DNA from 2 places in the Rhodococcus sp. GB-02 genome. Region 2 is predicted to be linked to the other one. Evidence: riboswitches for the same ligand, from Rfam matches in the RefSeq annotation. Region 2 holds a riboswitch; the other holds the start of a gene.

Region 1 (5,550 bases), on a different contig from region 2:
CTCGGTCGGGCTCCCGTGGGCAACGATGGATCCCCGGTTCAGCATCACTATCGAATCGCAGAACATGGCGGCCAGATTCAGATCGTGCAATGCCATGATCGTGGTGGTGGGCAGGCGTCGTACGAGCGCGAGCAGTTCGAGTTGGTGGTTGATGTCCAGGTGATTGGTCGGTTCGTCGAGTAGCAGCTCGTGGGGTTCCTGGGCGAGGGCGCGCGCGATCTGGACGCGCTGTCGCTCCCCTCCGGACAAGGTGTGCCACGACCGGTCCAGCATTCCGGCGAGGCCGGTGTGTTCGATCGCTGCGCGGACGGCGTCGCGATCGGAATCGGATTGCCCGCCCCACAGTCCGCGGTGCGGTGTGCGTCCGAGTTCGACGACCTCGGCAACAGTCAGATCGATCTCGGTGTTGCTGTGCTGGTCGACGGTGGCGATCCGGCGCGCGACGTCGCGGCGTTTCCAGTCGGACAACGGAGTCTGGTCCAGGGTCACTTCGCCGGCTGTCGGACGATTCTGCCCGGCAAGAAGTTTCAGCAGCGTCGACTTTCCCGAGCCGTTGGGGCCGAGAAGTCCCACCGTACTGCCGGTGGTGGGGGAGACATCGAGGTCATCGACGATGAGTGCCCCGCCGACGCGCCAGCTGATACCGGTTGCTTCGAGTGTCATGGCCTGGCCTTCCGTCTCCAGAGGATGACGGCAAACGCGGGCACACCGACCAGCGCGGTCACCACACCGGCCGGGAGTTCTTGCGGCGCAATGGCTGTGCGTGCCACAGCGTCGACCCAGACGAGGAAGATCGAGCCGATCAGTGCGGACGCGGGCAGCAGTCGCCGGTGACTCGGACCGACGAGAGCCCGCGCCGCGTGCGGGAGGACGAGGCCCACGAAGCCGATGGCGCCTGCGACGCTCACGATCACCGCGGTCATCAAAGCTGTTGCCAGCAACAAGGTCAGCCGTACCCGCCACACGTTCACTCCCAGCGACGACGCCGCGTCTTCACCGAAGGCAAAGGCGTCGAGTGCACGGGAGTGAGTTAGACAGACCACGAGGCCGACTGCCACCACCGCCGCGCAGAGCGCGACATCGAGCCAATCGGCGCCGCCGAGTGAGCCCAGGAGCCAGAACATCACACCGCGGGTCTGCTCTGGATCGGCCGAGGTGATGACGATGAACGAGGTGAGCGCGGAGAACAGTTGGGTCGCGGCGACACCGGCCAGGATCACCCGATCCGGCGTGCCGCCGGCCGCATGGGCGAGCAGCAGCACCAGAGCGAAGGAGATCACCGCGCCGATGAAGGCGCCGCTCGACAACCCGACCACCCCTGACCCCACTCCGAGGATCACGATCAGAACGGCACCGGTCGAGGCCCCGGACGAGATACCGAGGACAAACGGATCGGCCAGCGGATTGCGAAGCAGCGACTGCATGATCGCTCCGCACAATCCGAGGCCCGCACCGCAGAGCGCGGCGAGCAGAGTACGCGGCAGACGGAGATCCCACACGATGCCGTCGCGGATAGGGGTGACGTCCGCCGCGGTACCGCCGAGATGGCCGACGACGATCGAGGCCACCTCGCCGACCGACAGACCGGCCGGCCCCAACGTGATCGCCACGGCGGCCGAACCGGCCAGCGTGACAACACCGATCACCCACAGCAGGGTGACGGATTTCGGGATGTCACGCAGCCGAACTCTTGTCGTCATCTCACGCCGTAGACCACGTAGTCGTCGAACAGTTGCCAGACCGTTCCCGACTCCCGAAAACCTGCCTGCGCGAGCGCCGCCAACTGGAAGTCGACGGCGGTGGGCGCGGCGGCGTCACGTCCGGCGAATCTGCGCTCACGCTCGTCGGTCAGTGCCCCGATGCCGGGAGTGGCCCGCAACCCGTCCCACCAGCTGTCCCACTCGGGAGCACCGGCCGCAAAAGCGGAGCGTTGTGTCTGCTCGTCGTGAGCCTTCGCCCATCGCCTTATGACGGGGGAGCGGCCGTCGAAGCGAAAGTGATCACCGTTGAGCAGGACACCGTCTGGGCTCAGCAGTTCGCGGCACTGCCGGTACACCTCGACGAGCTGCTGCGGTTGCAACCAGTGCAGTGCGGTCGTCGACACGATCGCCTGAACCGGCGCAGTCACTGCAGTCGGCCAATCGGCTCCCGCCAGGTCTGCGTCGATCAGCTGCAGTCGGCCACCGAAACGAGTCGACGACTGACGGGTGACTTCCAGCAGCATCGGGTCGTAATCGATCCCTACAACGCCGGCGTGCTCGAACTTCTCGAGGATCCGGGCGCTCAGTGAACCCGGCCCGCAGGCGAGGTCGACGACCGTGAAGGGTGTCTGCGCGTACTGCAATTCGAGAACGTCGAGAATCACGTCGAAGCGCTTCTCGCGATCCGCGATGTATGCCGCTTGCTGGTCGTCCCACTGACGCACCAGTTCTCTGATCTCCGCGGACATCTAGACCACACCCAACTGGCGCAGCCCGTCGGAGAGCTGTTCGATGCCACCGACATTGCGGATCGAGGGATCCATCGTCGTGCCTTCGAGGATGATGTAACGCTTGTTCTTCACTGCGGTGAGCTTGCTGGCGACCGGGTCCGATTCGAGGAACGCGATCTTGTCTGCGGCACTGTCACCGTCTCCGCCGCGGTCGAGATCAGCGAGCACCAGCACGGTCGGGTCTCGATCGAGCACACTCTCCCAACCGATTTCGGGCCAGTACTGTTTGTTGTCGTCGAAGGCGTTTTTCGCACCCACCGCATCGGTCATGATTCCCGGTGCGCCGCAGCATCCGGCGAAGTACGGAGTCTTCGTGGCGGCGTACCACCACGCCAGCGTCACGTTTTCGGCTCCCAGTGACGCCGTGGCGGTGGCCGCGCGATCCTTCAGGCTCTCGGTCAGCTCGGAACCTTTGTCTTTGACATCGAACAGTGTTGCCACGTCGCCGATTTCGGAGTAGAGGTCGTCGAGCGTGAGGGCCTTGCTCTGCTCGGCATCCTGACCGGTGCACTCACTGGGCGACTGATACGTCGCGACCCCGAGGTCGGTGAACTTGGTCCGGTCGGCGATGCCTTCCGAGGTGAACGTGTAGTTGAAGGTCGTGTAGACCATGTCCGGTTCGCGTTCGAGGACACTCTCGAATGAAGGGAACTCGGTGTCGAAGGCCTTCACCTGACCACGCGCCTCGCGCAGTTCGGGGAGGACGTCGTCATCGCTCATGGCGTAGCCGGCCATCCGGTCCTGCACTCCCAGCGCGAACAGCATTTCGGCCGCAGGCTGATTTACCGCGATCGCCCGTTCGATCGGTCGCTCCACCGTGACGTCGCGGCCACAGTTCTGGACTGAGGCGCTGGATTGTTCGGCAGAACTGTCGTCGGAGGAACAGGCAACCAACGATGCGCCCAACAGGGCTGCAACGGCAGCGGCGGGTAGGCGAAGTCTGGACAGACGCATGGAATCTCGTTCTCGCAGGGGCTCGTTCGCGGAGCCCGTTACCGTGTGAACAGGCGTCTGTTGACCCCTGCTGCCAGCCGGTATTCGGACTCGAGATCGCCCCACCCGAGCGCCTTCCCAGATTCTCATCCAGTGGCGTAAGCCCGGGCGGTCACCCTCACCGCTGCGCGTCAGTTCCGGATTCACACCGGATTCCCTGACCCCCTGTGTGGGGGTCTGCTGGCACAGAGGAACTTATCACCGCAGTGCACGGCCGGTCAGGTCGGCCGGTGTACGCGATCAGAGCTCGATGGCCAGGTCGTCGATGTCGGTCAGGGTTCCGCCGTCGGCGAGGATGCGCTCGTAGTTCTCGCGCCGACGGAGGTCGATCTCGGTGTTGCTGACGCCCTGCTTCCGGTAGCCGAATATTGCGACGTCGTTTTTGTCGAGCCCGACGGTCGACCGAAGTGCTTCCGGATTGCGCGCATCTCACTGCGCTCACCGGCGCCCGACACTACGTAGCTCTCGGGATCGGCGAGCTCGCTCTCTTTTTCTGGACGACACCGCAATACCCGCGTTGCAATCGATCATCGAGCAGTTGCCTGTCGACGTCGTCGGAATCGGCTGGGTCACAACAGATGACGAGGTCGCCTGCACCGAACTGCCCACGCTCCCCGGTCTGGCGCTTCTGTCCGTGCAGGACCGCGTCGATGACGATCGATCCGCTCGCTGAATCGTAGGAACTCACCGTGTACACGCGCGAAGCGTCGTCGAAGTCCGGCCCGAGATTCATGCGTACCGCCACATTCGGGCGTGACCAGATTGGGTCGTTGGTCGGCTCGCTCAAGCGAGCGGTGATCCTCAGTAGATGGTCGCTCGGTCGCTCCATTGCCTCGACGGTCGCGAGAACGTCGTTGAGTCCGCGATTGTGGTCGGCGCTGCGTAGCACCGCAGTTGGCATCTTGGTTGGCATCTTGGTTGGTGTAGTGCCGCCGACGTCCGGTGCACATGTCATCAGTTGTGCTCCTGGATCGGATTGTTGAGGTGACGATCAGGTTAGTGTTGCCTAAGTAGGTTCAGTTGTCCGGAAGCGACATCTGCTTACCTGAAAGGACACGCTCCGCGAACAATGCGTTTGAGCGACCTGTGCTCGCGCTGCTACCGTGCTTGTGATGTCCATACGCCGCTCTTCTCTCGCTTCCGGCCGTGCACTGCGCACGGCCCGATTCGGCGTAGCGACATTCCGACGGGGGTGTAAGGCGATCGACCGCCGCCCCTCTGGTCTCGTCTGGATCGAAAGAGCCTTGGCCGCACCGGCCGGATCCGTCTGACATTCGCCACTTCGGCGGGCATTGCCTCGCTGAGATTTCGCAGTGCCGCACCTGTTGCAGTGCTGCGCATTTCCCGTACCTGAAGTTTCTCGCGGGTGAGTTGTGAGTGTCGGCGCCACCGAGCCTGGATTACCAGCCAACTCGTTTTCGTGAAAGGTACACAGCAATGAATCGTTTCGAAGGTCGTCGTATTCTCGTCACCGGCGCAGGATCTGGAATCGGGCAGGCCACCGCGCTGCGGTTGCTCGCCGAAGGTGGCCGAGTGGTTGCTGCCGACATCTCCGAGAAGGGTTTGGCGAACACCCGGAAGTCGGCAGAACATGCCTCGACGGAGGGTCGCCTCGACACCCTCGTCGTCGATATCGGTGACGAAAGTTCCGTCATCGAGGTTGTGGGTCAGGCAATTTCGACTCTCGGCGGATTGGACGTACTGGTCAACGCCGCCGGGATACTGCGTGGTGGGCACACCCACGAGACCTCGCTGGACCTGTGGAATCGGGTGCTCTCCGTGAATTTGACGGGCTCTTTCCTCGTCACTCGTCAGGCACTGCCGGCTCTCCTTGCCACCGGCAACGCAGTCGTGGTGAATTTCAGTTCCACCTCCGCTGCCTTCGCGCACCCGTACATGGCCGCGTATGCCGCAAGTAAGGGAGGAATCCAGTCCTTCACTCACGCACTGGCTCTCGAATACGGCAAGCAGGGTCTGCGTGCCGTCGCGGTAGCTCCGGGCAGTGTGAAGAGCGGGATCACCGACACCACGGCGTCGTACCTGCCGGAAGACACCGACTGGTCGCT
Region 2 (5,550 bases):
GCGGGTGCCGTACGACTGGACCCAACCGTTGGCGGTGGCGAAGAATCCGTCCAACTGCTCCGCGAAGTACTGGACCATGTCGTTGCGTTCCGGCTCACCGTGAACAAGCACGTCCAGGTCCAGCTTTTCCTGGAGCGCAACAACTTCGGCAATTTCGGCGCGCATACGGTTGACGTACTCGGCTTCGTCGATCTCGCCCTTGCGCAGTGCTGCGCGAGCGATGCGGATCTTCGAGGTTTGCGGGTATGAACCGATGGTCGTCGTGGGCAGCGGCGGCAGAGAAAGCAACTCGTCCTGGGCAGCGCGACGTTCGGCGGCGGGCGCGCGACCGGTCGCCGAGTTCAGCACCGCGTCCAGACGGCCTCGAACACTCGCATCATTGAGTCTGCGATCGTCCTTGCGGGTCGACGCGGCCGCTCGTGCCAGAGCGAACTCGTCCTCCACCGACTCTCGGCCCTGTGTGAGAGCGGTTGCGAGAGTTACTACTTCCTTGACCTTCTCGGTGCCGAACGCGAGCCACGAGCGCAGGGCCTTGTCGACATCGGCTTCTGCGTCGAGAGTGTACGGAACGTGCAGCAGGGAGCACGATGTGGAGACGGCAAGAGTATCCACGCTGCCCAACAGAGCACCCAACGTGCTCAGTGCCGAATCCAGATCCGACCGCCAGATGTTTCGTCCGTCGACCACTCCGGCGACGACCAGTTTGCGGGCGAGTTCGGGGACGGAGCCGATCGAGTCCTGACCGGCCACCAGATCGACGGCAAATCCTTCGACACCGGTGGACGCGAGTGCGGGCAGCGCGTCACGCAGCGAGCCGAAGTATGACGCCAACAGGATCGACGGCCGCTCGGTCAGTGCCGAAAGCTGTTCGTACGCAGCGCGTGCCGCTTCGATTTCCTCGTCGGTGCGATCACCTACGAGAGCCGGTTCGTCGAGCTGAACCCACTCCGCGCCGGCCTTCGCGAGCCGACCGAGTAGATCCGCGTAGAGGGGGAGCAGTTCGTCGAGCCGCGAGAGCAGAGGCTCGTCAGTGCCGACAGACTTCGAAAGCAACAGGAAGGTGACCGGTCCGATGACGACCGGGCGGGCAGCAATGCCGTCGGAAAGTGCTTCTGCGAGTTCGGACAAGACTTTGGACGGGTCGAGTGCGAACGTGGTGGACGGCGAGACCTCCGGCACCAGGTAGTGGTAATTGGTGTCGAACCACTTCGTCATTTCGAGCGGCGCGATGGTGTCCGTCCCACGGGCAGCTGCAAAGTAGCGGTCCAACGGATCGGCGACCGATGCGACGCGATCGGGAAGTGCTCCGAGAAGAACTGCGGTGTCGAGCATTTGATCGTAGAAGGAGAAGGTGTTGACCGGGATCGAGTCGAGGCCCAGGTCACGGAGGTCGGCCAAGCCCTGCCGACGGAGGTCACGGGCGACGCTCTGCAAGGCGTCGGCGCCGATGCGCCCCGCCCAGTAGCTTTCGGTTGCCCGCTTGAGTTCTCGATGAGGACCGATGCGCGGTGAGCCCAGCACGGTCGAAGTGAATGTCGTTGTCACGGAGTTTCTCCAGATTGCCAATGCACTGATGGCCACTGCCGGCAGACGGGTATACCTCACGAGACCCCGAGCTTCGGCGGGCAGCACTGCCCGAACCACACACGAGGTCCGATGGAGATCTACACGCCCATTCCACGAGGCGGTGGACCGTCGGGCACGGCGTGCCCGACACAGTCGGCAGGTCTTCGGACTCGCGGGCACTCGATCGAGTTGGATCGAACCTACTGGCCGTCGCTTCCCAGGCGGATGCCCAGTGCACATAAACGGCGGTCGTTCCTGCTTACCGCTGCGGGACAGTCCCGGATTTTCACCGGGTTCCCTCTCACTCCGTCAGCTTGCGCTGACGGGGCTTCGACGCCGGGAACGGTCTTCGGGGCTCCTCATGACCGTGCCGGGCGAACCAGCTGCATCGATCAGCATAAGGCCAACCCTCCCTGCGCAGTCAAGGAGAGTCGGCGAAGGGCGCTACGCGCGTGACATGTAGGAATTCGAGTCCGGTGGTACGCGCGGAAGATTCTCGGAGGAACGTAGATTCTCCGCCATTTCGACAAGCAGATCCTGCGAAGACGGTGAGAGGTCGACGACCCGAGCAGTGAGGTTTCGCAGGCGCACGTTATGCAACTGTTCGAGAAGTGAGAGGTCTGCTTCGCCACCGGAAATGGTCGGTGGAGTGTGGTCGGACGGGGCGTAGAAGTAGTCCGGATGGACGTTGAAGAAGTGTGCGAGGGCAGCGACCACTTCGGGTGACGGGTTGGTTCGGACGCCGGTGCGTAGTTGCGACAGGTACGGCGTCGAGATGCGGCAACCGAACTCGGTCATGCCGCGAACGACCATCGCGTTGGTGACGTGAAAGTCGGCAGTCTCGAACAGCGAGTTCAAGCGATCGTTGAACTGGTTCGACATGAGACATCCCTTCCCTCGTTACGCGCAGGTTCCGTCGATTCAATTAACTGAATCATAGCCAGTTATCGAACGATTAGCTGTTTTGGATTCTCACGAAGGGAGTCGTTGCAGGGAAAATCCCTAGGGTAGAAGGTCCCTACTTTGAGTGATCTGGACAAATCGTCATCAAGAATCGAACGGCGGACTATTTGCCGGCGAAGCGGATTCCGGCATACGCGGATCAGAGCCAGCCGTTCGACTCGGCGATTCTCACGGCTTCGGCGCGGGTCGTGGCACCCGTCTTACCCATTGCGGACGACAGGTGATTTCGAACTGTCCCTGCGGACAAGAACAGCGCCCCTGCGATGGCCGCCACGGGTGCGCCGTCGTGAGCAGCGCGCAGTACTTGGGTCTCACGCTCCGTCAGGGGCGATTCGCCGCTGACGAGGCTGTCAGCCGCAAGGGTGGGATCGACGACGCGCAGTCCGGCATGAACACGCCTGACCGCGTCGGCAAGCTGCCTGGCGGGTGTGTCCTTGACGACGAACCCGCCGGCCCCCGCGTGCAGGGCTTTACGGAGAAAGCCTGGGCGCCCGAACGTGGTGACGATCAGAACCCGGGTCTCGGGTGCTGCTTCGCGAAGGGCCGCTGTCGCGGCGATACCGTCCATGCCGGGCATCTCGACGTCGAGAAGCGCGACGTCCGGGCGGTGCTCGAGTACGGCGGCCACCACCTCGTCACCGCGTCCGACCTCGGCCACCACGGACAGGTCGGATTCCAGATCGAGTAGCGCGGCCAAAGCTCCTCGCACGAGCGCCTGGTCGTCCGCCAAGAGCAGCCGTATGGTTGCTCGATCGCCCTGGTTGCTCACACTTTCTCCTGTTCGACGACCTGAAGTGCAAACCCTTGTGGTTCGGGATGAGTGATGACCACTCGTGCGCCCGACGCGCCGGCCCGCTCACGCAATCCGATCAGACCGTTGCCGGAAGACGTCGACCCGGCCCCTCGTCCGTCGTCGACGACAGATGCGCTTCTTTCGTCGACCGTGATCCGACAGTGTGTTGCCCCGCTGTGCCGAACCACGTTGGTGACGCCCTCACGGATCGTCCATGCGAAGAGTTCTCGGAGGCGAGTGGGGACCATGTCGGTACTGCTCGGCACCTCGTCTTCGATACCTGCCGCACGCAATGCCTCTCGCGCACGGGCTATCTCGACGGGAAGTGAAATTCCACGAAATCCTTCGACGGCCGAGCGCACGTCCGCAAGCGCGTCTCGAGAGAGTCTTTCGAGATCGTCGAGTTCGCTGCGTGCACGTTCTATGTCGACGTCCAGTAGGCGGTTGGCCAGTTCGGCTTTGATCGTGATGACGGTCAGCGAGTGCCCAAGTATGTCGTGCAGATCGCGCGCCATCCTCGTTCGCTCCTCCATGATTGCTCGCTGCTCTTGCTCTTCGCGTTCATGGAGCATGGCGAAGTTGCGGCTGATCAGGGACATGATTCCCCAGGTCGCGAATGCGGCCGCGCAGACTCCGAGTGAGAGCCCGGAGTAATTACCCCACCCGGATGAGAGGCTGACTATCTCCACGGAGGCTGCAAACACCAAGGCGAGAATGCCGCCCGCGACGGTCGGCAGCAGCGTCACCGCTGTCACCGCGAGATACGGTGCGGCTGCCAAACCCGTCGGCCCGACGCTGACGATCATCACGGCGGCCAACGCGGTCAGAGCGGCCAGAGCCAGTGCAGCTTCGCGAATTTTCGGCCGAGTCATGGTCATTCGGCGCCGCTGCTGAGTTGTGGCGAACGTGTAGAGGTAGAGCGCACTGAAGGTGATCGTCGCGAGAATCCCTGTCCAGCCGCGCAGTTCGTCGCGCAGATTCCATCCCTCGATCAGCGGCCCGCCGAGAAATACCATCCAGACCGCCGCGAAGAGAACGCCGAAACGATTCCGCCGCGGGAGCGCGACGGAATCTTCTCGGTCAGTCGTTTGCGACAACTACACACGCTCCGTATCTCGTTGGAACCGACAGATCGCTCCGCCGGCGAAGATGGCGAACCACACCAGGATATTGACGATCCAGGTCCAGTGAATGCTATTGCCCGTCAACGGTGCGTGGGCGAGGGCGTTGATGCCGAACATCGGGGTGAACTGTGCGATGGTCGCCCATACGGAACCGTCGGTGAGCGGTACGAAGAGTCCGCCGCCGAAGGCGAGCAGAGCCAGTCCCGGCCCGAGCAACTGCATGACGTTCTCACTGGGGAGTAGATACCCCATGAACAGGCCGAAGGCCGCGAAGATCGACGATCCCAACCAGGCGATCAATGCCGTTGTGAACCAGAGTGATCCGTCCATCTGCGCCGAGGTGAACGCGCCGACGACGTAGACGACAAGGATCGAGACGAGACCGAGCAGCATCGCCATGATCAGTTTGACGGCGATGTAGGCGACCGGCGTCAGGGGAGTCAGCCGAAGTTGACGGCTCCATCCCGACGCTCGCTCGATCGAGACCATCGCCCCGCCACTGGTAGTTGCAAGCATCGCGCCGTACAGGGCCATGCTGATCATGATGTACGCGGCGACATTGCCGTGCCCGATCCCGTGATCGTCGTCGCCTTGACCGAGCCCGAAGACGAGGAAGAAGACAACCGGCATGACGAGCGTGAAGATCATCGTGCGCCGATTGCGAGTCAGGCGACGAAATTCCAGTCGCAACAGCGTCGTGTTGAATCCGCCGAGAGGTACGACGGTTCGCTCGGCTCCGTACGTGTTCGCTTCGGTTGCAGTGGTCATCACTTCTGTCCTTCGGAGTTGTTCGACGTGAGTGCGATGAATGCGTCTTCGAGGCCACGCGAGACGATTTCGAGATCGCGAGCCTGGGTATTGGTCAACAGGAACCGTGCAACGGCATCGGTGTCACCCGAGTGCACGAGCAATGACTCACCACGCACCTCGACGGCGTCCGAGTTCGGTATGGCTCGCAGCAGTTCGTCGGTGATACCGGGGACTCGTGCGCGCAGGGTGCGCCCGGACGCCATCGCCTTGACCTCGGCGGTGGTTCCGTCGGCGACGACTGTGCCCTGCCGGACCAGGATGATGCGGTCGGCGTAGACATCGGCCTCTTCGAGG

Evidence for each region. A riboswitch is a leader RNA that binds a small molecule or an ion and turns the genes downstream of it on or off. The one in region 2 is predicted to bind cobalamin.
Region 1: another riboswitch for cobalamin. It lies ahead of ACSW29_RS07290 (ABC transporter substrate-binding protein); the one in region 2 lies ahead of metE (5-methyltetrahydropteroyltriglutamate--homocysteine S-methyltransferase).

What each region holds. Positions count from the first base shown of each region.
Region 1 covers NZ_JBPUKE010000001.1:1,534,568-1,540,117, forward strand. Annotated here, with positions in the region: gene ACSW29_RS07275 (ABC transporter ATP-binding protein) at 1-663, opposite strand, end outside; gene ACSW29_RS07280 (FecCD family ABC transporter permease) at 660-1,700, opposite strand; gene ACSW29_RS07285 (class I SAM-dependent methyltransferase) at 1,697-2,449, opposite strand; gene ACSW29_RS07290 (ABC transporter substrate-binding protein) at 2,450-3,445, opposite strand; cobalamin riboswitch at 3,504-3,684, opposite strand; gene ACSW29_RS07295 (hypothetical protein) at 4,023-4,157, shown strand; gene ACSW29_RS07300 (SDR family NAD(P)-dependent oxidoreductase) at 4,922-5,550, shown strand, end outside.
Region 2 covers NZ_JBPUKE010000002.1:659,694-665,243, reverse strand. Annotated here, with positions in the region: gene metE (5-methyltetrahydropteroyltriglutamate--homocysteine S-methyltransferase) at 1-1,545, opposite strand, end outside; cobalamin riboswitch at 1,705-1,913, opposite strand; gene ACSW29_RS16245 (helix-turn-helix domain-containing protein) at 2,011-2,448, opposite strand; gene ACSW29_RS16240 (response regulator transcription factor) at 2,669-3,298, opposite strand; gene ACSW29_RS16235 (sensor histidine kinase) at 3,295-4,419, opposite strand; gene ACSW29_RS16230 (ABC transporter permease) at 4,420-5,214, opposite strand; gene ACSW29_RS16225 (ABC transporter ATP-binding protein) at 5,214-5,550, opposite strand, start outside.